2 regions of the Paenibacillus sp. FSL M7-0656 genome follow, and region 2 is predicted to be linked to the other one. Evidence: predicted binding sites of a transcription regulator. Region 2 holds the regulator's gene; the other holds the start of a gene.
The links. Region 2 encodes LexA, which represses DNA repair genes until DNA is damaged. Its sites were predicted from a motif close to CGAACATATGTTCG; they were not measured.

Region 1: recA (recombinase RecA) is a predicted target of LexA. The motif match lies at 7,198-7,211, and genes of this name have one in related genera.

The regions. Positions count from the first base shown of each region.
Region 1 covers NZ_JBBOOT010000001.1:1,628,804-1,641,299, reverse strand. The annotation lists gene yfmH (EF-P 5-aminopentanol modification-associated protein YfmH) at 1-602, shown strand, start outside; gene ymfI (elongation factor P 5-aminopentanone reductase) at 604-1,374, shown strand; gene MHI01_RS07000 (DUF3243 domain-containing protein) at 1,539-1,802, shown strand; gene MHI01_RS06995 (DUF3388 domain-containing protein) at 2,000-2,767, shown strand; gene MHI01_RS06990 (helix-turn-helix domain-containing protein) at 2,834-3,880, shown strand; gene MHI01_RS06985 (hypothetical protein) at 3,948-4,118, shown strand; gene MHI01_RS06980 (YajQ family cyclic di-GMP-binding protein) at 4,274-4,765, shown strand; gene pgsA (CDP-diacylglycerol--glycerol-3-phosphate 3-phosphatidyltransferase) at 5,086-5,673, shown strand; gene MHI01_RS06970 (competence/damage-inducible protein A) at 5,781-7,037, shown strand; gene recA (recombinase RecA) at 7,281-8,345, shown strand; gene MHI01_RS06960 (regulatory protein RecX) at 8,628-9,365, shown strand; gene rny (ribonuclease Y) at 9,676-11,217, shown strand; gene MHI01_RS06950 (TIGR00282 family metallophosphoesterase) at 11,372-12,166, shown strand; gene MHI01_RS06945 (stage V sporulation protein S) at 12,284-12,496, shown strand, end outside.
Region 2 covers NZ_JBBOOT010000001.1:197,521-210,016, forward strand. The annotation lists gene MHI01_RS00795 (aldehyde dehydrogenase) at 666-1,967, shown strand; gene lexA (transcriptional repressor LexA) at 2,071-2,697, opposite strand; gene MHI01_RS00805 (LysM peptidoglycan-binding domain-containing protein) at 2,995-3,372, shown strand; gene MHI01_RS00810 (DUF896 domain-containing protein) at 3,468-3,677, shown strand; gene MHI01_RS00815 (hypothetical protein) at 3,803-4,312, shown strand; gene MHI01_RS00820 (HAD family hydrolase) at 4,341-5,132, shown strand; gene MHI01_RS00825 (hypothetical protein) at 5,728-6,768, shown strand; gene MHI01_RS00830 (cupin domain-containing protein) at 7,251-7,796, opposite strand; gene metH (methionine synthase) at 7,976-11,416, shown strand; gene rnz (ribonuclease Z) at 11,494-12,432, shown strand.

The sequences.
Region 1 (12,496 bases), 1.4 Mb from region 2:
CACAGGGGAGCATTCAACGTTTCTTCGAACCGGAGCCTGAGCAGGTAGGAGAAGCCAGACGGGAAGCGAAACTGGCTGTTTCACTGCCCAAATGTCTGTTTGGATTCAAGGAGACGGAGGTTGGACTTACCGGGGAACAATTGTTACGGCGAGATATGACAACGCAGCTGATGATGGACCTTTTATTTGGCTCAAGCACACGATTATTTCAGAAGCTCTACGATGAAGATCTGATCTCGGACAGCTTTGGACATGAGTATAACAGTTCGCCGCAATATGCTTTTTCAGCCATTGGTGGTGATACAAAAGACCCGGATCAACTGCTCGCGCGTATACGTGAAGAAGTGGATGCCATTGTAGAAAAAGGGTTCGATTCCACGGATTTTGAACGTGCACGCAAAAAGAAAATAGGCGGATATTTGCGTATGCTCAATTCTCCGGAGAACATTGCGCATGAATTTACACGTCAGCAATTCCGTGGCGGTGATTTTTTCAATATGCTGCCGCTCTATGAATCGATTACACTGGAAGATGTAAATCTCAGACTGAGAGAGCATATTCGGTGGGATCATCTGGCTGTATCGCTAGTCGTGAGTCCTTGATATGGAGAGGGGAACGGGACAATTGAAGGCAATCGGGGAAATGACTGTACTGGTAACTGGCGCAAGCGGTGGCATCGGAGCGGCTATCGCAGAACGCTTTGCCAGAGTGGGGATGAATGTTGTTATACACTATATGAAATCGCATGAAGCAGCGAATGAAGCCGCCAGACGGTGCATGGAACAAGGCAACGGAAAAATCATGACCGTGTCTGCGGATCTTCGCAGCCGGGAACAGATTGAGCGTATGCGTGAGAAGCTGGAGTCGCACAATCTCATGCCAGATATCCTTGTGAACAACGCAGGAATCTCGCACTATGGGATGTTGGCTGATGTTACAGAGGAGATCTGGGATGAAGTGATGGCGATTAACCTCAAAGGCACGTTTATGTGTACACAGGAAATGATGCCTCACATGATCTCCCAAAGGTACGGACGGATCATTAATGTATCGTCGATCTGGGGACTGTCTGGTGCTTCTTGTGAGGTGCTGTATTCTACAACCAAAGGTGGGGTGAATGCATTCACCAAAGCGCTTGCGAAAGAACTCGCACCTTCCGGAGTAACCGTAAATGCCGTTGCTCCTGGTGCCGTCCAAACATCCATGCTGAACCATCTGGATCAGAGTGAACTGAAGATGCTGGAAGAGGAAATTCCGGCAGGAAGACTTGCTCAACCTGATGAAATCTCATCATTGGTTTATTTTTTGGCCCTCCCTGAATCGGGTTATATCAATGGGCAGATCATCAGTCCAAATGGCGGTTGGTTAACGTAAAAAAAGCAAGAAAACTTGACTGGCTGTGAACGAACCAGGTGAAGGTTGCTGAGAAGCAGTCGTCTTCCGGATTATTTTCAAAATGCTCGTATATAAAATGCCTCGAAAGCACATATTACAACTGTTGATTTTAAATCTCATGCGTCATCTAAGGAGGATTTATCATGTCAACAGAAAAAACAGTGCTCTCCAGTTTTGACACATGGAAGAAGTTCCTGGGTGACCGCGTACTGCAAGCAGAGAAGATGGGGATGAGTGAAGAAACCATCAACAAACTTGCGTATGAAATCGGCGACTTCCTTGATGAGAAAGTCGATCCGGCGAACCATTCCAACCGGGCATTGAAAGAGTTATGGGATGTCGGCGATGCTGATGAGCGTCGTACGATTGCGTGCCTGATGGTCAAATTGGCCAAACAAAACGCATAAGATTACAGATGAAGAGCTCCCGCAAGGGGGCTTTTCTCTAATGATTACAAACGGATTACAGAGCTGTTCTTGTAATTCATTTTCATTTTATATATCATTAACGTGACCCATTTTTAGAAGATGTCTCAGATTGTTGTCCAGTGGATATGTTCTGTTGCTGTCGAATAATGGGGAATAATGCATTACGGGGTGTTGAAATGGAATCTAAACAATGGTACATGGAATATAAAATACATAAGAACAGACCCGGTTTGTTAGGCGATATTGCCTCTATGCTGGGGATGCTTGAAGTGAATATATTGACCATTAACGGTGTTGAAGGCAAAACTCGAGGCATGTTGCTTGAATCGGATGATGATGAAAAAATCCGTTTGCTTGGTGAAATGCTTGGCAAAGTAAACAGCATCACCGTATCGGCTTTGCGGCAGCCTAAATTGGTGGATATTTTGGCCGTACGTCATGGCAGATACATTGACCGTGACTCGGATGATCGCAAGACATTTCGTTTCACACGAGATGAACTTGGGTTACTTGTGGACTTTTTGGGTGAAGTATTTAAGAGGGAAGGCAATCAGGTCATCGGTTTGCGCGGAATGCCTCGTGTTGGCAAAACGGAGTCTATTATTGCGGGCAGCGTATGTGCAATGAAGCGATGGACGTTTGTTTCCTCCACACTTCTTCGTCAGACGATAAGGAGTCAAATGTCCGAAGACGAATTGAACCCAAACAATGTCTTCATCATTGACGGAATTGTAAGTACGATTCGTTCCAGTGAGCGGCATTACAACCTGTTGCAGGATATTATGTCCATGCCTAGCACCAAAGTTATTGAACATCCGGATATTTTTGTACAGGAATCCGAATATGATTTTAATGATTTTGATATTATTATTGAATTGCGTAACATTCCCAATGAAGAGATTATTTATGATACGTTTACGGCTAGCTACACCGATGAATTGTAAGGAACCGTACGGAATCATGGAATAGATTAGCAACAACTCAAGAGATAAACATAAGGAGGAGATGGCATGTCTGAACTGGGTCAGCAGTTAAGGGAGGCCCGGCTGCAAAAAGGGATGAGTCTTGACGATGTACAGGAAATGACAAAAATTCGCAAGAGGTATCTGGAGGCCATAGAAGCAGGAGACTATAAAGTGCTGCCGGGTAGCTTCTATGTGCGTGCTTTCATCAAAACCTATGCGGAGACCGTGGGACTGAACCCTGATGAGCTGCTGGAGGGACACAAAAAAGACGTACCCGAAGAAGAGACGGAAGCAACGATGGAACCGGTTATTCAGAAGCGTTCCAGCCGTCCGGTTGAGCGTAGTAATCGATGGATGTCTGTCGCGTTGATGTGGACATTCCCTGTTTTGATCGTAGTACTGTTGTATGTATACGTGGTGTATAACAATGGTGATGAATCAGATAATCCGGGTCTTGATCAGGTCAAAATTACAGACAGTCAACAACAGCCTGAGGATAAACCGGATCCACCTGCTGACAACGGACAGGCATCTAATCCGCCTGCGACAGATTCAGGTACTGACGGTACTGGTGAGGGCGACGCTGGGGGTAATGGTGGCGGTACAGACACTGAAGGACAGACGGATGGCCAAACTGATGGCCAAACGGACGGACAGACGGATGAAACTGAGGAAAAACCAACTGACAATTCACCGTCTAATGTGACTGTTGCAGAAGATGGGAAATCAGGGAATATTACGAACTTTAAAGTTAACGGTAGTGCAGGGCAACCTGTAACGGTTACGATCAAAGCAACAGGTAATAGCTGGCTGGAAGTGTATAAAGGCGAAAACTCCAGTGGAGAGAAGTTGGAGTATGGTAACACAGCCGAAGGTGACAGCTATACCTTTGAGTTGGATAGTGTAGGCATGTATATTAAGTCTGGTTACGCTGCAGCGACCACGATTGAAGTTGGCGGGCAAGTTGTAACGGATGGCAAGGCGACCAATCGGATCCGTTTGAAGCTTGGTGAAGACAGTAGTGGTACTACTTCCACAGGTGTCGAAAATGGATCAACGGACGGTACAGGAGGTACCACGGGTAGCGAATAACCGGGTCAACTGCAGGAGACAATAACCGTGTCTTAACTTGCAGTTAACTTTTGGTGAAGTGAGGTGGATGGCTGTGACAGTCAGCTGGATCGTAACAGGTTTAGGGATCATTGTCAGCCTCCTGGGTTATTACCTGACTCCAAGTGCTTGGGGTTACGGAATATTGGGTTTTGGACTTGCACATGTACTTTTGGGTGTGCTCGATATGTTCAGACAGCCCAACCGCAGCCGCTATTAGGTTGGAAGCTGGACCAGCAAGCATTTTTGGCAGCCACTTGAAGTGGAAGCCAAAAATGCTTTTTTCTTTGTGTAAAACAGCTTGAAATTAGACTTTTGCTTAAGGTATCCTCTATAATGTTACAGAACATACGATTAACTGAAAGGGTGACTGGTTTGAGCTCAGAAAATTCATTTGATATCGTGTCCAAAATGGACTTGCAAGAACTGACAAATGCCGTTACACAAACCGAGAAAGAAATTGGCGCTCGTTATGACTTCAAGGGCAGCAAGAGCAGCCTGAAACTGGATAAGGATGCGTTAACGATCGTATCTGATGATGAGACCAAACTCAAGGCTGTCATTGACGTGCTTCAATCCAAAATGGCGAAGCGTGGTCTACCATTGAAAAACATTGATTACGCAAAGGTAGAGCCAGCGTCTTCTGGTACAGTCCGCCAGCGTTTGAATTTTAAACAGGGGATTGATCAGGACATCGCCAAGAAAATCAATATCCTGATTCGGGATTCCAAGATGAAGGTGAAGAGTCAGATTCAGGGAGATCAACTTCGGGTAACTGGTAAGAGTAAAAATGATTTGCAAGCTGTCATGCAGTTGCTAAATGGTGCTAACCTGCCTCTGGATTTGCAATATACAAATTTCAAGTAATAAGGCCTTTTTGTAGCAAAAGTGTTTTTTTGACACGGTATTGGGCGTATATTATACTAAGTGTGCATTGCTGGCAGTCAAGCATCAAGTCCAGTCCTCATCGTTTGCTGACTTTGTGAAAAGCAGTACATCTTCTGGAAGTCACCGGAACGTTTAAAGCGTTTTGCTTTTGAGCGGTTGACTTTATTTTTTGCGTTTCTACATAGTGGGATCATGTTAATATGGATTGACATTGAAACTGTACATTTCATGTTCCGGATGATGATAACGGGATTATGATGATTGTTTGGAGTAATGGAGGATATGAGGGAGGGCGTCTTGTGAATTTACCCAACCGGATTACGCTTGCACGAATTTGCTTAATCCCTTTTTTGATGGTGTTCCTGCTCGTGGATTTTCCATTTTATCCAGAGCCGTTGCAGCTTGGAAGCTTGTCGCTTCCGTATAATCAACTGATTGCTGCTGTTATTTTTATCATCGCCGCAAGCACAGATGGAATTGACGGATACCTTGCGCGGAAAAATAACATGGTTACCAATCTGGGGAAACTGCTCGATCCACTCGCAGACAAGCTGCTGGTTACTGCAGTTTTGATCTCGCTTGTGGAGATGGGCAAGCTGGATTCCTGGATTGCAGTTGTGATTATTAGTCGTGAATTTGCAGTTACCGGCTTGCGTCAAATTGCATTGCTGGATGGTTCGGTTGTTGCCGCCAGTGCTTGGGGCAAGCTGAAGACTGTAGTGCAGATTGTGGCGATTGTGCTGTTGCTGTTGAACAATTTCCCGTTTTCATACACGGGTATTCACGTCGATATTATCGCGGTATGGGCAGCAGCGCTTATTACCATCTGGTCGGGTATCGATTACTTTATCAAAAACAAAAACCTGCTTCATTTAACAAAAGCATAATGGTTTGTTCTTAAATGGGTAATCATGAAGGAAGCATTGGGTCAGGGGCAATAGGAAATTATCCTATTGCCCTTTGATCACTCACCACGTGTACAGGAGGATGCTCAATGAAGGCAGAAATCATTGCAGTTGGCACAGAGCTACTGCTTGGACAAATCGTCAATACCAATGCCAGATACCTATCCCGTGAATTGGCTGCGATGGGGATCGATGTATATTTCCAAACGGTGGTTGGGGATAACCTGAACCGACTTAGTGAAGCTATTCGCATTGCGCAGAGCCGTGCAGACGTTATTTTATTTTCCGGTGGCATCGGACCTACCCAAGATGATCTGACCAAGGATGCGCTCGCAGCTGTTCTTAACCGGAAACTGCATACAGATCGAATGGCAATGGACAAAATTGAGAGCTTTTTCAGAGATCGTAATGTGGATATGACAGAGAATAACCGACGTCAGGCGATCGTTATTGATGGCGGAACACCTCTGGCCAATGAAACGGGCCTGGCGGCAGGAAATGCGATTTCTGACAATGACAAATATTATGTTGTGATGCCTGGACCACCTAAAGAGTTGATTCCAATGTTTGAACAGGAAGTCAAACCTTGGCTGTTCCAGCATGTACTCACAGAAGAGATGCCGATCTATTCCCGAATGCTCAAATTCGCAGGTATTGGTGAATCTGCTCTTGAAGATCGACTTCTGGATCTGATTGACGCGCAGACAGACCCTACGATTGCTCCTTACGCGAGCGAAGGCGAAGTTACGGTACGCGTCTCCACAAAGGCTGCGAGTGAGGGAGAGGCGAAGCTGAAGCTGGATGCGATGGAGGTTCAGATTCGGGAGCGTTTGACAGAACATCTCTACGCGAACGAGGATGTACCTATAGAGTACACGATTGTAACCATGATGTCTGACATGGGGCTGACGCTCAGCGCTGCTGAGAGCTGTACAGGAGGGCTTGTCATGCAAAGTCTGACCTCTGTACCCGGAAGCGCATCAATGCTCAAAGGTGGTATTGTTTGTTACTCCAATGAAATTAAAGAAAAGCTGCTGAATGTGCCTCATGATTATCTGGAGGGTGAAGATGCACCTGGGGCGGTAAGTCCTGAGGTTGCAAAAGTGCTTGCTGAGCAGGTCCGCATGATTGGTGATGCTGATTTTGGCTTGGCTGTTACCGGTGTAGCTGGACCGGGATATTCGGAACGCAAACCACCCGGACTTGTCTTCATCGCTCTTGCTGAACGTGGAAAAGAGACGGATATTCATGAGCTGCGTATTAATGGTAATCGCGAGACGGTTCGCATTCGTTCAGCCAAAGCAATTCTATATCGCTTATGGCAAAAACTTGTGGCGATGGATTGATTAGTTAATAGCTTCGATTGCATTTACAGTTCCAAGCAAGTATAATTAAGGAAGACGGAAGAACCGTAGAATTAGGCTTTACAGCCTTGTTTACGGTTCTTTTTTCTGTTTAATGGAAAGTTTCCTTGAGGAAGAGGCGCCTCGGCCTTTACAAAAAAAACGAATGTATGTTCGAAAAAAAGCTTGGCAAACGTGTTAAAACAAGGTATCATTATCTTATAAACAGTAAAGGGTGTGAGCTTATTGTCAGACCGTCGTGCCGCGCTTGATATGGCGCTCCGTCAAATAGAGAAGCAATTTGGTAAAGGATCCATCATGAAACTGGGTGAGTCCACTCATATGAATGTGGAAATTATTCCCAGCGGTTCCTTGGCTTTGGATATTGCATTAGGAACAGGCGGCTTGCCTAAAGGCCGTATTGTTGAAATATATGGACCTGAATCCTCTGGTAAAACAACCGTAGCATTGCATGCTATCGCTGAAGTACAAAGAGCGGGTGGACAAGCTGCATTTATCGATGCCGAGCATGCTCTTGACCCACAATACGCAAGCAAACTTGGTGTTAATATTGATGAATTGCTTCTGTCTCAGCCAGATACGGGTGAGCAAGGGCTGGAAATTGCAGAAGCTCTTGTACGCAGTGGTGCAGTAGATATTGTCGTTATTGACTCTGTAGCCGCATTGGTTCCAAAAGCAGAGATTGAAGGCGAAATGGGCGATTCACACGTTGGTTTGCAAGCGCGTTTGATGTCTCAGGCGCTGCGTAAACTGTCTGGTGCAATCAGCAAATCCAAAACAATCGCAATCTTCATTAACCAGCTTCGTGAGAAAGTCGGCGTTATGTTTGGTAACCCGGAAACAACACCTGGTGGTCGTGCTCTGAAGTTTTATTCCACAGTACGTCTGGATGTGCGTCGTATTGAGAGTATCAAATCAGGCAATGACATGATTGGTAACCGTACACGTATTAAAGTTGTGAAAAACAAAGTGGCACCTCCGTTTAAACAAGCGGAAGTGGATATCATGTATGGCGAGGGTATCTCGAGAGAAGGCAGTATCATTGACATTGGTACAGAGCTGGACATCGTTAATAAAAGTGGTGCATGGTACTCTTACGAAGGCGAGCGTTTAGGACAAGGCCGTGAGAACGCAAAGCAGTTCATGAAAGAGCATAAAGATATTGCTGACATCATTGAACAAAAAATTCGTGTAGCCAGTAACTTGGTTACTGCAGTTCCTGCGCCAACGAGTGAAGAGCAGCAAAAAGAAGCAGCAGAAGAACAAGAATTGTTTGAAATCAACGAGTAATCTCTCAAAACCTCCCTTGTAGGGAGGATCCTGAGGGTGTTCCCCACTGGCTCCGTAAACTTATCTGATTGAGCTTGGATCAATCTGGATAATGGATTGTAGTGGGAGTACTCGTGCTGTCTAACAGCCCCTGTCCCAATGGACAGGGGCTGTTAGCACGCTAACTGTGGAGTAAAGGCCGGGCAGAGTTCCCGGTCTTTTGTGTTATTGGTGTTCTTTGTCTTATGTGAAGGTGTGTTTGGTGTAGTCAGAATGAAATTTGTTATGAAAGGGGAGACCAGAATGGATCAACATGACGAGGATTTATATGAAGAAGCAGAACAGGATGGCCTATCCCAATTTCCGGACAACGAAGAACTTATTATTACACGTGTAGAACGAACGAAGAGCAGGCAAGCTCGTTATCGAATCACTTTTGGCATCCACTCCATTACGGTTCTTGAAGATGTGATGATTAAATACAGGATGACTCAAGGTAATACGTTTATGAAGAAGGATCTGGAGGAAATCATTGTAGCTGACGAGCGACAGCGGACGTATGCACAGTCTCTGCGTTTTTTGGAGCATAAGCCACGTACGCGCCATGAATTAAGTCAGAAACTTCGTCAGAAGGAGTTTGCTGCACCTTTGATTGAAGAGGCGCTGGATCGGCTTGAGCGGGAGAACCTGGTGGATGACGATCTATTTGCGAAGGAATGGACAAGACAGCGTATGGAGGGCAAGCGGAAGGGAAAACTGTGGATAAGGCAAGAGCTGCGTCAAAAGGGCATTGCCAATGATCTCATTGTTGAGGCACTAGAAGGGATCAGTACAGATGCGGAATTTGAGACTGCCTTGAGTGCCGGACGAAAAAAATGGAATCAGGTCAAAGGGGACGTCAAAGAGAAGAAAAATAAAACGCTTCCCTTCCTAATGAGACGTGGTTTTTCAATGGATATGGTGCGCCGGGTCGTGAATTGTTTAATTGAAGAAGATGAGGCTGGGGACCCTGAAGATGACGAAGCGTTGTTATGGGATTAGCAGACTAGAGTCTCTATACTGCATTCTCTTGACAATTTCTTTCGTCAAATACTAAAATGGACATGAGTCTGTAAGAAATGGACAACCCTTTTTCCTTCCAAAAAAGCGGTTTCGGTTTCTTAAGATTTATACCATTCTTAATTATGGGTTCGCTGGAAACAGTGAATAGTACGTGGAAACATGTACATGTGAAATGAAAATCGGCGGGGGATCGCCGTGAGTATTCGTTATTCCCAAACATATGTAAGGTTTGAAAACTGCAAATTGACCCAAGGAATGCCTTGGAGGAACCAACGAGGAGGTGAACAGTATGGAAATTGCAATCACGATCGCTCTCGTTGCAGCCGCGCTATTCATTGGGTTCGGAGTAGGATATTTTATTCGCAAATCTCTTGCAGAGGCTAAAATCTCTAGTGCGGAACAAGCTGCCGTACAAATCGTGGAGAACGCGAAGAAAGAGGCAGAAGCACTGAAGAAAGAAACGGTGCTGGAGGCGAAGGATGAAATCCATCGCATTCGCGCTGAAGCTGAAAAAGACACTCGTGAACGTCGGAATGAAATTCAACGACAAGAAAGACGATTGTTGCAAAAAGAAGAGTCGCTGGATAAAAAATTGGAATCACTCGAACGTAAAGAAGAGCAAGTGGCTAACAAAGAGAAACGAATTGATGAGACTCAGCAGCAGATCGAAATGATTTACAAAAACCAGGTGACAGAGTTGGAACGTATATCCAACCTCACCATGGAAGACGCACGCAGTATCATACTGTCCAACGTAGAACAGGAAGTTCGTCATGAGACGGCTCAAATGATCAAGGACATTGAACAACAAGCGAAGGAAGAAGCGGACAAAAAGTCCCGCGAGATTATTACACTCGCCATCCAACGTTGTGCGGCTGACCACGTAGCGGAAACAACGGTATCTGTTGTTACCCTGCCAAATGAAGAAATGAAAGGCCGGATTATCGGTCGTGAAGGACGTAACATCCGTGCGCTTGAAACCCTTACAGGGATTGACCTCATTATCGATGATACGCCAGAAGCTGTTATTCTGTCGGGCTTTGACCCGATTCGCCGTGAAATCGCCCGTACTGCCCTGGAGAAACTGGTGGCTGATGGACGTATTCACCCGGCACGGATTGAAGAGATGGTTGAGAAATCCCGCAAAGAAGTGGATGAGCGCATCCGTGAATACGGTGAGCAAGCTACCTTTGAAGTGGGCGTGCATGGTCTGCATCCGGATCTGATCAAAATTTTGGGCCGGTTGAAGTTCCGTACAAGTTACGGTCAGAACGTCTTGAAACATTCCATGGAAGTCGCTTATCTGGCTGGACTGATGGCTGGCGAACTGGGAGAAGACGTAACTCTGGCAAGACGTGCAGGTCTATTGCATGACATCGGTAAAGCGCTGGATCACGAAGTGGAAGGATCACACGTCGAAATTGGCGTGGAACTGGCGAAGAAATACAAAGAACATCCGGTTGTAATCAACAGTATCGCGTCCCATCACGGAGATTGCGAAGCGACTTCGGTCATTGCCATGTTGGTTGGCGCAGCAGATGCGCTCTCCGCAGCAAGACCAGGCGCACGCCGCGAAACGCTGGAAACGTATATCAAACGACTGGAGAAGCTGGAAGAAATCTCAGAGTCCTTCGAAGGTGTCGAGAAATCGTACGCCATTCAGGCCGGACGCGAAGTTCGCGTTATGGTACAGCCTGAGAAGATCGATGATGCTGAAGCCTTCCGCTTAGCCCGTGACATCACGAAGATGATTGAGAATGAACTCGACTATCCGGGTCACATCAAAGTCACCGTCATCCGGGAAACCCGTGCGGTTGAATACGCAAAATAGAGCATTACGGAAAAGTGGCCGCAGTAGTGGGCCACTTTTCCTGTTGAAAGCCTGTTAAAAGGCAACTACACATCATGGAGCATGAGATAGAGTCCTGCAAAGGTTCAACATTTGAAGTAAGAGGACTTTGCAGGAATTGAGGAGGCAGTAATCAATGAAAGTTTTGTTTATTGGTGACATTGTAGGTAACGTGGGACGTAAGGCATTAAAGGAAAATTTACCGTATCTGAAATCGAAGTATAAGCCACATGTGGTGATTGTGAATGGTGAAAATGCGGCAGCAGGTCGTGGTATTACCGGTGCAATCGCAAATGAGTTTTTCAACTGGGGTGTACATGGTATTACACTTGGTAATCATACTTGGGACAATAAGGATATTTTTGATTTTATAGATGATGAGCCCCGCATGATTCGTCCAGCGAACTTTCCACCAGGCACACCAGGACGAGGGTACACGGTTGTCAAAGGCGAAGGGAAAGAGCTAGCGATTGTCAATCTTCAAGGAAGAACGTTCCTGCCTGCTCTGGATTGTCCATTCCGTGTAGCTGATGAAATTGTAGATGAGCTGCGCCAAGACCATAAATGTATTTTGGTCGATATGCATGCTGAAGCAACGTCAGAAAAGATTGCCATGGGATGGCATCTGGATGGACGTGCGTCTCTTGTTGTAGGTACACATACGCATGTACAGAGTAATGATGATCGGATTTTGCCTGGAGGAACAGCTTACTTGACGGATGCGGGCATGGTAGGACCTCGTGACGGCATATTGGGTATGGAGCGTGAGGCCGTGCTGCGTAAGTTCTACACCCAGCTACCTGTACGTTTCGTTGTAGATGATGGCAAATGGCACTTCCATGGTGTTTTTGTTGAAATTGATGAAGCCACAGGTGCGGCAACACGCATCGAAAAAATTCGTCTGACGGAGGACGAGTGGCGCATGGAATAGGGGTATTGTCCCAATTTGCAGGGAAACCCGTCTAAAAAGAAGGAATTTTTTTGCCTCTCGCGAATAACATCTAGTAAGTGGAAACAAACTTTCAACATTCCCAGGGAGGTACTTACCATGGATGTATTAAAAGTTTCAGCAAAGTCCAATCCTAATTCTGTAGCCGGCGCTCTTGCAGGGGTTCTTCGTGAACGTGGAAATGCTGAACTGCAGGCAATTGGAGCGGGAGCACTGAACCAAGCCATTAAAGCGGTAGCGATAGCCCGGGGATTTGTAGCACCAAGCGGAGTTGACCTGATTTGTATTCCAGCTTTTACAGACATTGTGATC
Region 2 (12,496 bases):
TCTAGAAAAATAAAAAAACTTCTTAGTGAGACTGGTGGAAAGTGTGCAAACCCGGGATGTTTAAGAATAGAGCCTGTTGATTACCATCAAATCAAGGTATGGGCAATTCATAAAAAACACGAAACTAGGCACATGATTGCGTGGAAAACTTAAAATAACTGATGATGAGTTATATAGATGGAAGCAGATAAAAGGGTCACCAAAGAAGCCTATGTTTGTCTGTAACCATGGCTTACTTTTAACATGATGCATTCGTTCACCGATAGATAATCGTAAAGCTCTCTTTTCATTAATGAAAGGGGAGTTTTTTATATGTGGTAACTAAACATTTCTATTTTGAAGAAATGTATCAATTCATGTTAGTAACAGCGCAAAAACCATTGTCATTTATCTAGTAACCCATTAAAGAGAAACTGAAATTAGAATTCTTTCTTACAGTGCATCAAACTGTCGGAAGCAAAAAATCTAAATTAAGCTTCCTTAGAAATTCTAATAGCCACTACATAGTAGCAAGTACTAGCTTTCACTCTATAAAAAATCCAACCATCGTTCAAATACATACAAATGGATGTTTCATTTGTATGTTGAAAGTTTCATATAGAAGAGGTATACTTTAATTAAATTTTGAACAATTTAATTTTAAATAATTAATTGGAGATGTTAATATGGATCAGGCAAAACAACTTGTGACAGAACAACGTACATTTTTTTATACAGGACAAACTAAAAATATCGAGTATCGGATTAATGCACTTCAACAGCTTAGAAAGGGAATTGAAAAGCATCAGCAATGGATTCAAGATGCACTTCGGGCAGATCTGAACAAATCTGAGGCGGAAGCTTACGGTTCCGAGATTCGCATTGTTCTGGGTGAACTGGATTTTGCATTAGAACATCTGCAGGAATGGGCTGCACCAAAACAAGTCCCAACTAATCCGGCTATGCAGGATGGGGTGAGCACCATTTACCCTGAACCATACGGAGTGGCTCTTATTATTGCACCTTGGAACTATCCTTTCCAACTGGCCTTTGGTCCACTGATTGGAGCAATTGCAGCCGGTAACTGTGCAGTTATCAAGCCTTCTGAATTAACACCAGCGGTATCTCGTTTGACATATGATCTGATTCTGGAGATCTTCCCTCAGGAGTATATCGCCGTTATGGAAGGGAAAGTTGAAGCCAGTACAGCATTGTTGAAAGAGAAGTTTGATTATATTTTCTTCACAGGAAGCACAGGTGTTGGTCGCATTGTTATGAAGGCAGCTGCGGAGCATTTGACTCCTGTAACCCTGGAGCTAGGGGGCAAGAGTCCTGCTATTGTCCATAACGATGCAGAACTAAAGCTGGTGGCCCAGCGTATTGTTCGTGGTAAGTTCCTGAATGCAGGCCAAACTTGCGTTGCTCCGGATTATTTGCTTGTACATGAACAAGTTCATGACGAATTGATCAATCTGATTGGCGCAGAGATCAAAGATAAATTTGGGGACGATGTGTTACAGAACGCTGATTTCCCGCATATTGTTAACTCGCGTAACTTTGATCGGTTGTCGAAATTCCTAACAGATGGCAAAACGCTGATTGGTGGACGTTCTGTACGAGAGCAGTTGCTCATTGAGCCGACTGTACTTGGAGATGTGAACTGGGAATCAGCTGTCATGCAAGAAGAGATCTTCGGTCCGATTCTTCCTGTATTTACGTACAGTGACCTGAATCCTATGCTAGATGAGATTGTTCGCCGGCCAAAACCATTGGCGCTATATCTCTTCACACAGGATGAGCAGTTGCAGGATCAGGTTCTGAATCAAGTATCCTTCGGTGGGGGATGTATTAATGACACACTTTCTCATATGACTTCACACTACCTCCCGTTTGGTGGTGTAGGAGAGAGCGGTATGGGCTCATATCACGGACAACAGAGCTTTGATGTGTTCTCGCATCACAAGAGTGTTCTGAAACGCAGTGAATAATTAGCCGCTAAAATAACAAAAACAAAAAAAAGAGGTTGTCCTGTTGATCAGGACAACCTCTTTCGTATTTCATTACATCTAGTTTTGTTACTCAAGTTAAATATTAATGAATATCTCGGAAAAGGCCAATGACTTTACCCAGAATACTAACATGTTTCAAACGTAAAGGTTCGAAGGTCGCATTCTCCGGTTGAAGGCGAATATGATCTTTCTCTTTATAGAACGTTTTCACTGTAGCTTCATCGTCTTCAGTCATTGCAACGACGATATCACCGTTATCAGCAGTTTGCTGTTGACGGACAATAACGTAATCTCCGTTAACGATTCCAGCTTCCACCATGCTATCTCCGACTACCGAAAGCATAAACACTTTCTGTTCGCCTACATAATGTGTAGGAAGAGGGAAGTAGTCTTCAATGTTCTCGGTTGCAGTGATTGGAACCCCGGCTGTAACCTTACCAACAACAGGAATACGTGCAACGCTATGAGCAAATTGATGAGAATGCTCAGATTCTTCCTGGCTCAAAAGCTCAATGGCTCTTGGCTTGGTAGGGTCGCGTCGGATCAAACCTTTTTTCTCCAAACGATCCAAATGTCCATGTACTGTTGAGCTGGAAGCCAGTCCAACCGCTTCACCAATTTCCCGTACGGAAGGAGGATACCCCTTCAACCGGACTTCATTTCGTATAAACTCCAGAATAGCCTGCTGCCTGCTGGATATCTTCGACATACCGTATCAACCCCATTTTAGTAACGTTTGGGAAAATTATAACATAGAACCTCCGTTCGTACAAACATAAGTTCTAAATAAAATAGCATTAAATCAGTGTTTTTTAACTTATAGAACAGAAATTGTTCAAAAGTCAGAGCATAATATTGCAAATGCTTTGCAAATGTACTTGAAATAAGATATTGCTTCTTCTAAAAAAGAAGCGAACAATTGTTCTAAAAATCTATTGAACAAAACAAGTGTTCGTGTTATATTGATTTCAACAGATAGGAACAAACGTTTGGAGGCGGGTATTTAATGAGATATTCTACTTATCAAAGCATTTATGAACCAATGAATTCGGAACTGGTGAAGTCTAACATAGGGAAATACAAGAAGGTTTTAGCGCGTTTCAAGATTTCTTCATGGATGTTAAAGGTAGCCATTACCTCTTTGATTATATTTATTGGATGTAGCACTGTTTTAACTGTATTTGCCGGCAATGAGAATGATGTTCTGCCTGGAGGAAAGATAGCTGTTTCACAAGGGGAAACATTATGGAGTATTTCTTTGGAACATAAACCGACGAATATGGATACACGTATTTATATAGAAGCAATTAAGAAAGTGAATCAACTTCATACAACTTCCATCCAAGTGGGACAAGTACTAGCTCTACCGCAATTTGCAGAATAAAATGCACATCAATAAGTGTTAGCGCGTGTCAGCTTGACAAGCAGCCTTTATAATGGCAAAGTTAATATGACTTTGTATTTTTGGAGGGGACAAGCTTGGATATAGATAGTCTGGTAGCACGCATTAACGAATTGGCTCGTAAGCAAAAGTCAACTGGATTGTCGGAGGAAGAACTTGCTGAACGTGCCGAGCTAAGAGAGATTTATTTGAGTAATATTCGCAGCAATTTCAGACAACAACTGGATACCATTGAGATTGTTGATGATGAGAATGACAAAGGCCACCAAGGCAAACTCAAACACTAACGAAACCTAATGATATCATTATGATATTTAGGTTTCTTCCTGTTATTTTGAGTGTGCAATTTATAGGGGGAAATGTTGGTTTGCAATTATGTAAGCCGATACAAAGACACATAAGGGGGATTCTCATGTCGCGTTCGTTCGAGAGAACGGTTAAGAAAAATTCCAAGCAGTTAAATCAGCAACGCAAAAAAAGTGGTCAACCAATCACTGGTACACCAGGTGAAGAAGTCTTTAAGGGACGCAGCTTGTTGTTCCCAATATTTTTGATCGGTCTCGCCTTTTTGTATCTGTTTATGAGCACATTCCTTGTGCAAGCTCCAATGACAACTTGGGACTGGGTGACCATGCTGCTTTACGTATTTTTGGCAGTCATCTTCATGCTTCGCCGTCCATACATCAAGATTAGCAGTAATCGGATTATAACGACGAAGGGTAATCGTGAACGTTCAATTGGGGTTGACGATATCGTCAAATTCAGAATTGAACCAGGTACAGTTGTTATCGAACATAACAGTCGCGGGAAAAGATGGGTGTTTACCAAGTTATTGAACCGTTACGATACAGATGCGATTGCAGAACGTTTGCTGAAATTTGCGAAAGCACACCAGATCACCGTGGAAACCGTCGAAAAGTAATTATTGCATAAAGGGGTAGATGATCGGAATGGCGTTAAAAGCGATTTTGTTCGACCTAGATGATACTTTATTATGGGATGAGCGTAGTGTTCGAGAAGCTTTTCATGAGACTTGTCTAATCGCAGCGCAAGAGACTGGGGTCAAACCAGAAGAACTTGAAGAAGCTGTTCGTAATGAGGCACGTGGGCTGTATGAATCATATGAAACCTTTCCTTTTACCAAAATGATTGGAATCAATCCGTTTGAAGGCCTTTGGGCTAACTTTACTGGTGGGGATCAACCTGAGTTCCGTCAGTTGGAACAGCTTGCTCCAGTTTACCGTAAAGAATCCTGGCGTCGTGGCTTGTTGAAGTTGGGTATAGATCGGGAAGATCTTGCTGAACAACTGGCTGCGCAGTTTGGAATAGAACGGAGATCTCGACCACATGTATACGAAGAAACGATGGATACCTTGCGTCAGTTACAAGGCAAGTACAAACTGTTGTTGTTAACGAACGGTTGTCCTGCTTTGCAACAAGAGAAGTTGGATGGTGTACCTGAATTGACTCCTTTCTTTGATGAGATTATTATCTCGGGTAACTTCGGAAAAGGAAAACCAGATCCGTCGATATTTGAACATGCTTTGAGTAAACTGGGTGTTAAACCCGAAGAGAGCATGATGGTTGGAGACAAGTTAACGACTGATATTCGTGGTGCTTTATCATCTGGCATCCAATCCGTATGGATTAACCGTGAGCATAAGAACAACAATGAAGCGTATGCGCCAGACCATGAAATCAAGCATTTGTCTGAATTAACAGGTCTAATTGCTAATTTCTGAACCCACTTGTGATTTCACTAAATCAAATATAACATGAAGCATTGCGGCTATTTGGACGGTATTATCGTTCACATAGCTGACAATGCTTTTTTGTTTTTAGGGTGGTTTAGCGGGTACGATGACCGAAATGAATGTTACATCTATTTATTATTTATTATGGTAAAATTTATTGAAATTGTATAGGGGGTCAATTAAAATATAGTTGATATACTAGTGCCGCGGCCATATCAAATTTAAGGTAGAGATGTTTTAACAAATTTCTAACCGCAATTATAGTGAATTGCCAGTCATTCAAATGTCTACTGTGCTTTATTATGTACGTATTCCTAATGGGATACCATAATACTGCAATTCTTGAATGGAGGGAATTCGAAGTGGAATACCTACCTTTTCACTGATCTGTGCTTCCCGAGCTCGCTCGAATTAATAGATCACAGACGACGCAAATGCTTGGGGTGTAAAACGGCTCACGAATTCCTTTTCGCTCATCTGTCACCCTGGGCTTGACAATCGGTCATAAAGAAAAATGAAATTTAATCCTTTTAATGGATTATAGGAATCCAAATAGTTACTAAGCCCACCAAAGGAGACTCTTATGGATAAAATCATCTCTCTTACTGATTTTCAATATTTCAACGGTATGAAAAAAATGTTCCCACATAGCAATCATCCCTTCCTAAATTGCAGCCATAATTCTCTAATGACAATTGCCGACTATTTCAAAAAGGATAAGTTTTCTATAGTTAATAATTTCACCACGATATACAGATTTGATAAAGATAAACTAGGAAGTACCGGTTATTTCAAACTGGATATTTTGAACTTTAAGAGGCTAGATGAAGTAATGGATGAAATGTGTATTTCAATGAATTTTACTTCACCACATATAGATTCGTTACAATCAGAAATCATTAGTTCGCTTTCAAAAGGAAACCCAGTTTCCCTTGTTATTGATTTATATTATCAAAGAGGCCGTGAGTTTTATTTTAACAAAAAGCATGGTCTACATCCCATTTTAGTTTACGGCTTTAATTTAACAACCAATGAGGTCTATATTGTTGATGATATAACGGAGTATAAGAAGTACGTTGTACCGTTTACGGAAATTAAAAAAGCTTGTATGAGTGAAGAAATCAAGTCAGATGAGCCTTATTTTATTGAATTTATAAACAATGTTAATTATCATCATGAGAGAGACCCTAAGGAAATGTTGCACGAAAGTATCAAACGTCTTAAAGATAATATGCTGAACCATCAGGACGAAATAATTGAAGGGATACAAAGTATATCATTATTGGCTGATTTTTACGGAGATAGTATAACTAACGAAGATATTATAGAAACTTTAAGTAGCACCATCTATAGAAAGTGTTCGGAAAAGTTTAGATTAGTCGCTCTTTATGAACAACTTAATCCAGATCTTATCCATACAACAAAAGAAGAAATTGATTTAATAATTAATGAAATTATTATGGATTGGACAAATATTAGGGCAATTACGACCAAGGCTATCTTCTCACAAAACATTAATAGCGACACAGTTCGTAAATGCGTCCAGTTAATTAGACATTTACATGACAAAGAATTAAAGTTCATAAAGCAATTTTATAATCTACTTAATATTTTAGCCATCTAGAGGAGCTTTCTCTGGCATAACTTCTGGAGCTATGAGGCATCGCAGTCGTAATTTTTCATCCGTATCACGTCAACCAAAGCAAGGGAGTTGAAGAATCTATAAACGAGCTTAGGTTCTAAACGAGCATGCAACTACTTGAAGCGGGCAAAACTTATATTGGAGTCTCAGCGGTCTTACATCGTCTAATATCGAGTTTTGATGATTCTTTTGGAGCAATATGAGTTGTTTGCTGTTTGCCAAGTAACTTGAAGATAGTATGCTGGAAGTAGGCAAATGTTCGAATTCCAGGCACGAAAGAAATGCTAACCTAGTGAGAAGTAAAGATCACGGAAAAAATGAAAACGGGACGAAGTAAGATAGATCTCTACTTCGTCCCGTTTTCAACTTATGAGAGTTGTTTCACTAAACCGATCGATTTAAAGGTCAGTTCGTTTGGGTCTTTGGGTCAGGGGCCATGAAAGACCTGAACACATCTTGAAGGGTCAGGCGTTCTTGATAAAAGTAGGATCAGGGTATGGATCTGCAATCCAGCCATCTTTTTCGATGAACAGACGTACAGCAATAATTTGTTTGTTCTCCATTAAAGTGAAGAAGTGCGGTGTATTCTCAGGTACAGAGATAACGTCTCCAGGAGACAGTTCTACATTAAAGTAGCCCACATCATCTGTAGCTTTGATAACAAAGATTCCTTTACCAGCAACAATTGCACGGATCTCATCTTCAGCGTGGGTGTGAATTTCTTCGAACTTGGCGAGCTTTTCTTCGATATCTGGTGTTTGTTCGGACAGCGTGATGACATCCCAGATCTGGTACCCGCGACGTGCAGCCAAATCTCTGATTTCATAATCGTAAGTTTCCAAAACCTCGGTTTTCTGTTCATCAGTTAATCCAAAGTTATTTTGCAGATCAGTGTTCAGTTTGGAAGCGTCCCACTTCTCATATAATACTTCGTATTTGTTTAAGAAATTTCGAACATTTTCGTCACCAGTGATGCGTTCGTTCGTATTTCGGATAACAATTTCAGCCATGTTCTTTCCCTCTTTTCCACTTGGTTTAATTGAATTATATCGGATTGCTTTGTTTTTGTCGATTCTCAAATTCCGTTCATATTCGTGCAAACCCGCCATCTTTCGGGACCAAACCCGATCTTTCACATTAAGTTAGTTTCTGTTAAACTAAGATCTAACGTTTTGCGGGGGTGAAGATATTGGATAAGATTAGTCTACACGATGCATTAAAACAACGAATATTAATCCTCGACGGTGCAATGGGGACCATGATTCAACAAGTTGATCTGACTGGCGAAGATTTTGGCGGCGAAGATCTGGATGGATGTAATGAAATGTTAGTGCTTACTCGTCCAGAACTGATCCAGCGCATTCATGAAGAATATCTGGAGGCTGGCGCCGATTTAATTGAAACCAATACATTTGGTGCCACATCCGTTGTGCTTGCTGAATACGATATTCAGGATCGGGCACGCGAGATCAACCTGGAAGCAGCCAGAATTGCGAAAGCTGCGGTTGATCGTTTCTCTACACCTGAATCTCCACGTTATGTGGTAGGTGCGATGGGACCAACAACCAAAACACTGTCTGTAACTGGGGGAGTAACGTTCCAGGAACTTATCGACAGTTATTTGGAGCAAGCGCTTGCTTTAATAGAGGGAGGCGTTGATGCGCTACTACTCGAAACCTCACAGGATACCCTCAATGTAAAAGCAGGTAGCATTGGAATTCAGCAGGCCTTCGAACAGAGTGGTGTTACACTGCCCCTGATGATATCAGGAACGATTGAACCGATGGGAACGACCCTTGCAGGTCAGAACATCGAATCCTTTTATATATCCTTAGAACACCTTAACCCAATTTCGGTAGGACTAAACTGTGCTACGGGTCCGGAGTTCATGCGTGATCACATTCGCTCGCTTTCCGGAATGGCATCGGTTGCCGTTAGTTGTTACCCGAACGCGGGTCTTCCGGATGAGAATGGTAATTACCATGAGTCACCAGACTCGCTTGCTCAGAAGATTGGTGCTTTTGCCGAACAGGGCTGGTTGAATATTGCTGGTGGATGTTGCGGGACAACCCCTGCACATATTCGAGCGATGCGCGACACACTTGCCCAGTACCCCCCAAGAGAAATGAACGGAACACATCCACCGGCTTTATCTGGTATAGAACCGATCTACATCGAACAGGACAATCGTCCATACATGGTTGGTGAGCGTACGAATGTGTTGGGATCACGGAAATTCAAACGACTCATTGTAGAAGGTAAATATGAAGAAGCCTCGGAAATTGCTCGTGCTCAAGTGAAAAATGGAGCGCACATTGTTGACGTGTGTGTACAAGATCCGGACCGCGAAGAGTCTGAAGACATGGTGAAGTTCCTTGAATTGGTTGTAAAAAAAGTGAAGGTTCCTCTCATGATTGATACAACAGATGCTTCAGTAATTGATCTGGCCCTCCAGTACTCGCAAGGTAAAGCGATAATTAACTCCATTAACCTTGAGGATGGCGAAGAGAAATTTGAGCTGATCACACCGTTGCTTCATAGATATGGTGGTGCGGTTGTTGTCGGAACGATTGACGAACGGGGTCAGGCGATTAGTCGGGAAGACAAGCTTGACGTAGCCAAACGCTCTTACGATTTGCTGGTGAACAAATATGGCCTCAAACCAGAAGACCTGATTTTTGATACGTTGGTGTTCCCAGTTGGTACCGGAGATGAACAGTACATCGGTTCAGCCAAAGAAACTATTGAAGGTATAAGAGTGATTAAGGAAGCGATGCCAGAATGTCATACGATCCTCGGGATTAGTAACATTTCATTCGGACTGCCTGAAGCGGGCCGTGAGGTGCTGAACTCAGTATTCTTATATGAATGTACCAAAGCAGGTCTTGACTATGCGATCGTGAACACAGAGAAACTGGAGCGTTATGCCTCCATTCCTGAAGAAGAACGCAGACTCTCCGAAGAGCTTTTATATAACACGAATGATGACACTCTGGCGGCGTTCGTAGCGGCGTTCCGTAACAAGAAGGTTGAGAAGAAGGAAAAAATCTCAAACCTTTCATTAGAAGAGCGTCTCGCTTCATATGTAGTCGAAGGAAGTAAAGAAGGATTGCTGCCAGATCTCGAACAGGCACTTGCCAAATATACAGCACTTCAAGTAATTAACGGTCCACTGATGCGGGGGATGGAGGAAGTAGGTCGTCTCTTTAACAACAATGAGTTGATTGTAGCTGAGGTGTTGCAGAGTGCAGAGGTTATGAAGGCTTCTGTAGCATATTTGGAGCAATTCATGGAGAAGAACGAAACTTCGGTTAAAGGCAAGATCATTCTGGCCACGGTCAAGGGCGATGTGCATGACATCGGTAAGAACCTGGTTGAGATCATCCTTTCCAATAACGGTTACCGGATCATTAATTTGGGTATAAAAGTACCACCTGAACGTATCATTGAGGCATACCGAGAAGAAAAAGTCGATGCGATCGGTCTCTCGGGTCTATTGGTAAAATCAGCGCAACAGATGATTCTTACCGCTCAGGATTTGCGAACAGCAGGTATTGATGTGCCTATTATGGTTGGCGGAGCGGCGCTAACACGCAAATTCACCAAAAATCGTATCCGTCCTGAATATAACGGAATGGTTGTATATGCCAAAGATGCGATGGATGGTCTGGATCTGGCGAACAAATTGATGAATCCTGTTTCACGTGAAGTGATGCAACTGGAGATGGAAGCTGAGAAAGAAGCTGATGCTTCAGGTGCTGTAGCTGTTCAGGCTCTTCCAGAGCTTACGCGAGTGGAGCGTTCGGATATTGCTGTAGATCATCCGGTTCTTGTCCCGCCTGATCTGGATCGGCATACGATGCGTAACTATCCTTTATCACATATCCTGCCATACGTGAACATGCAGATGTTGCTTGGACATCATCTGGGGTTGCGCGGTTCAGTAGAACAACTGCTTGCTTCAGGTGATAAGAAGGCTACCGACCTGAAAGCAGTCGTGGATGATATCATGCAAGAGGCTGTTCGTGACGGGATTATTCAGGCGCATGCCATGTATCGTTTCTTCCCGGCTCAGTCCAGTGGTAACAGCGTCATTATCTATGATCCAAAGGACACCAGTAATATTTTGCATACATTTACGTTCCCGCGTCAAAAAGTCGAGCCGTTCCTATGCCTGTCCGACTTCCTGAAACCTGTTGAATCCGGTCAGATGGATTACGTTGGTTTCATGGTAGTTACTGCCGGACACGGTGTGCGTGAACTATCCACGGCGTGGAAAGATCAAGGGGATTATCTTCGCTCGCATGCTCTGCAATCCGTAGCGCTCGAAGTAGCAGAGGGATTAGCTGAGCGTGTGCATCATATGATGAGAGATATCTGGGGATTCCCGGACTCTGCCCAGATGACCATGAAGCAACGTCATGGTGCACGCTATCAAGGGATAAGGGTATCTTTTGGATATCCGGCTTGTCCGGATCTGGAAGACCAAGGGCCGCTGTTCAAGTTACTACAGCCTGAGGATATCGGTGTGGAATTGACGGAAGGTTTCATGATGGAACCTGAAGCTTCCGTATCAGCGATGGTATTCAGCCACCCGCAAGCTAAGTATTTTAATGTAGAGAAGGCATAAATTCAGTAGAGTGTCAGGCAAAGCCCTCCGCATTGTCGGAGGTTTTTTGCTGGCAACAGAAAGAGGTGCGATCCAGAATGGAACTATATTTCCTGGGAACTAATGCTGGTGTACCTACGCTTCAACGGAATGTAACTTCCATTGGGCTACGCATGTTGGATGAGCGCAGAGCTTTGTGGTTGTTTGACTGCGGGGAAGGGACGCAGCACCAGATTTTAAGTTCTCCGCTTAAACTGAGCAAATTGGAGAAGATATTCATTACACATCTGCATGGTGATCATGTATTTGGACTTCCAGGACTGCTTTCGAGCAGAGCCTATCAAGGTGGCACCACACCATTAACCGTATATGGTCCGCCAGGTACGGAACGAATGATCAGTACAACAATGGAGCTGAGCCAATCCCGGGTTAACTATGATTTGAATATCGTGGAACATACGGGCGGCGTCCTGTTCGAGGATGACAGTTTTATCGTGGAAGCTGCTTTGCTTGAGCATCGGATTGACAGTTATGGATACCGGATTACCGAAAAAGATCGTCCAGGGAGCCTGGACCCAGCCAAACTGGCGGAATACGGTCTGAAACCAGGCCCATTGTTCGGCCGACTGAAACGTGGAGAAATCATTACGTTGGATAATGGTGATTCGCTTCGTCCAGAAGATGTATTGGGAGCGCCCAAGCGTGGTATGGTGATCACCATATTGGGTGATACACGTCCATGTGACAACGTACAGCCACTTTCCATAAATGCAGATGTACTTGTACATGAAGCTACATTCATGCATGATCTGGCCGATACAGCGCATGAGTACTATCATAGTACTTCTAAACAAGCGGCAGAAGCGGCTAGAGCAGCCAATGTAGGGCAACTAATCATGACTCACTTCAGTTCACGCTATAAGGATGAGGATCAACTTCAGCCACTTTTGGAAGAGGCGCAGTCCGTATTCCCGAATACCAGACTTGCAAACGAACACCAGCTTATTCCTGTCGTGCATCGCAAGCAAGAATCTTAACCCTGATTGCGAACCAGTGCACGGCTAAACACGTCATATAAAGATCCGGGTAATTGCACGGGAC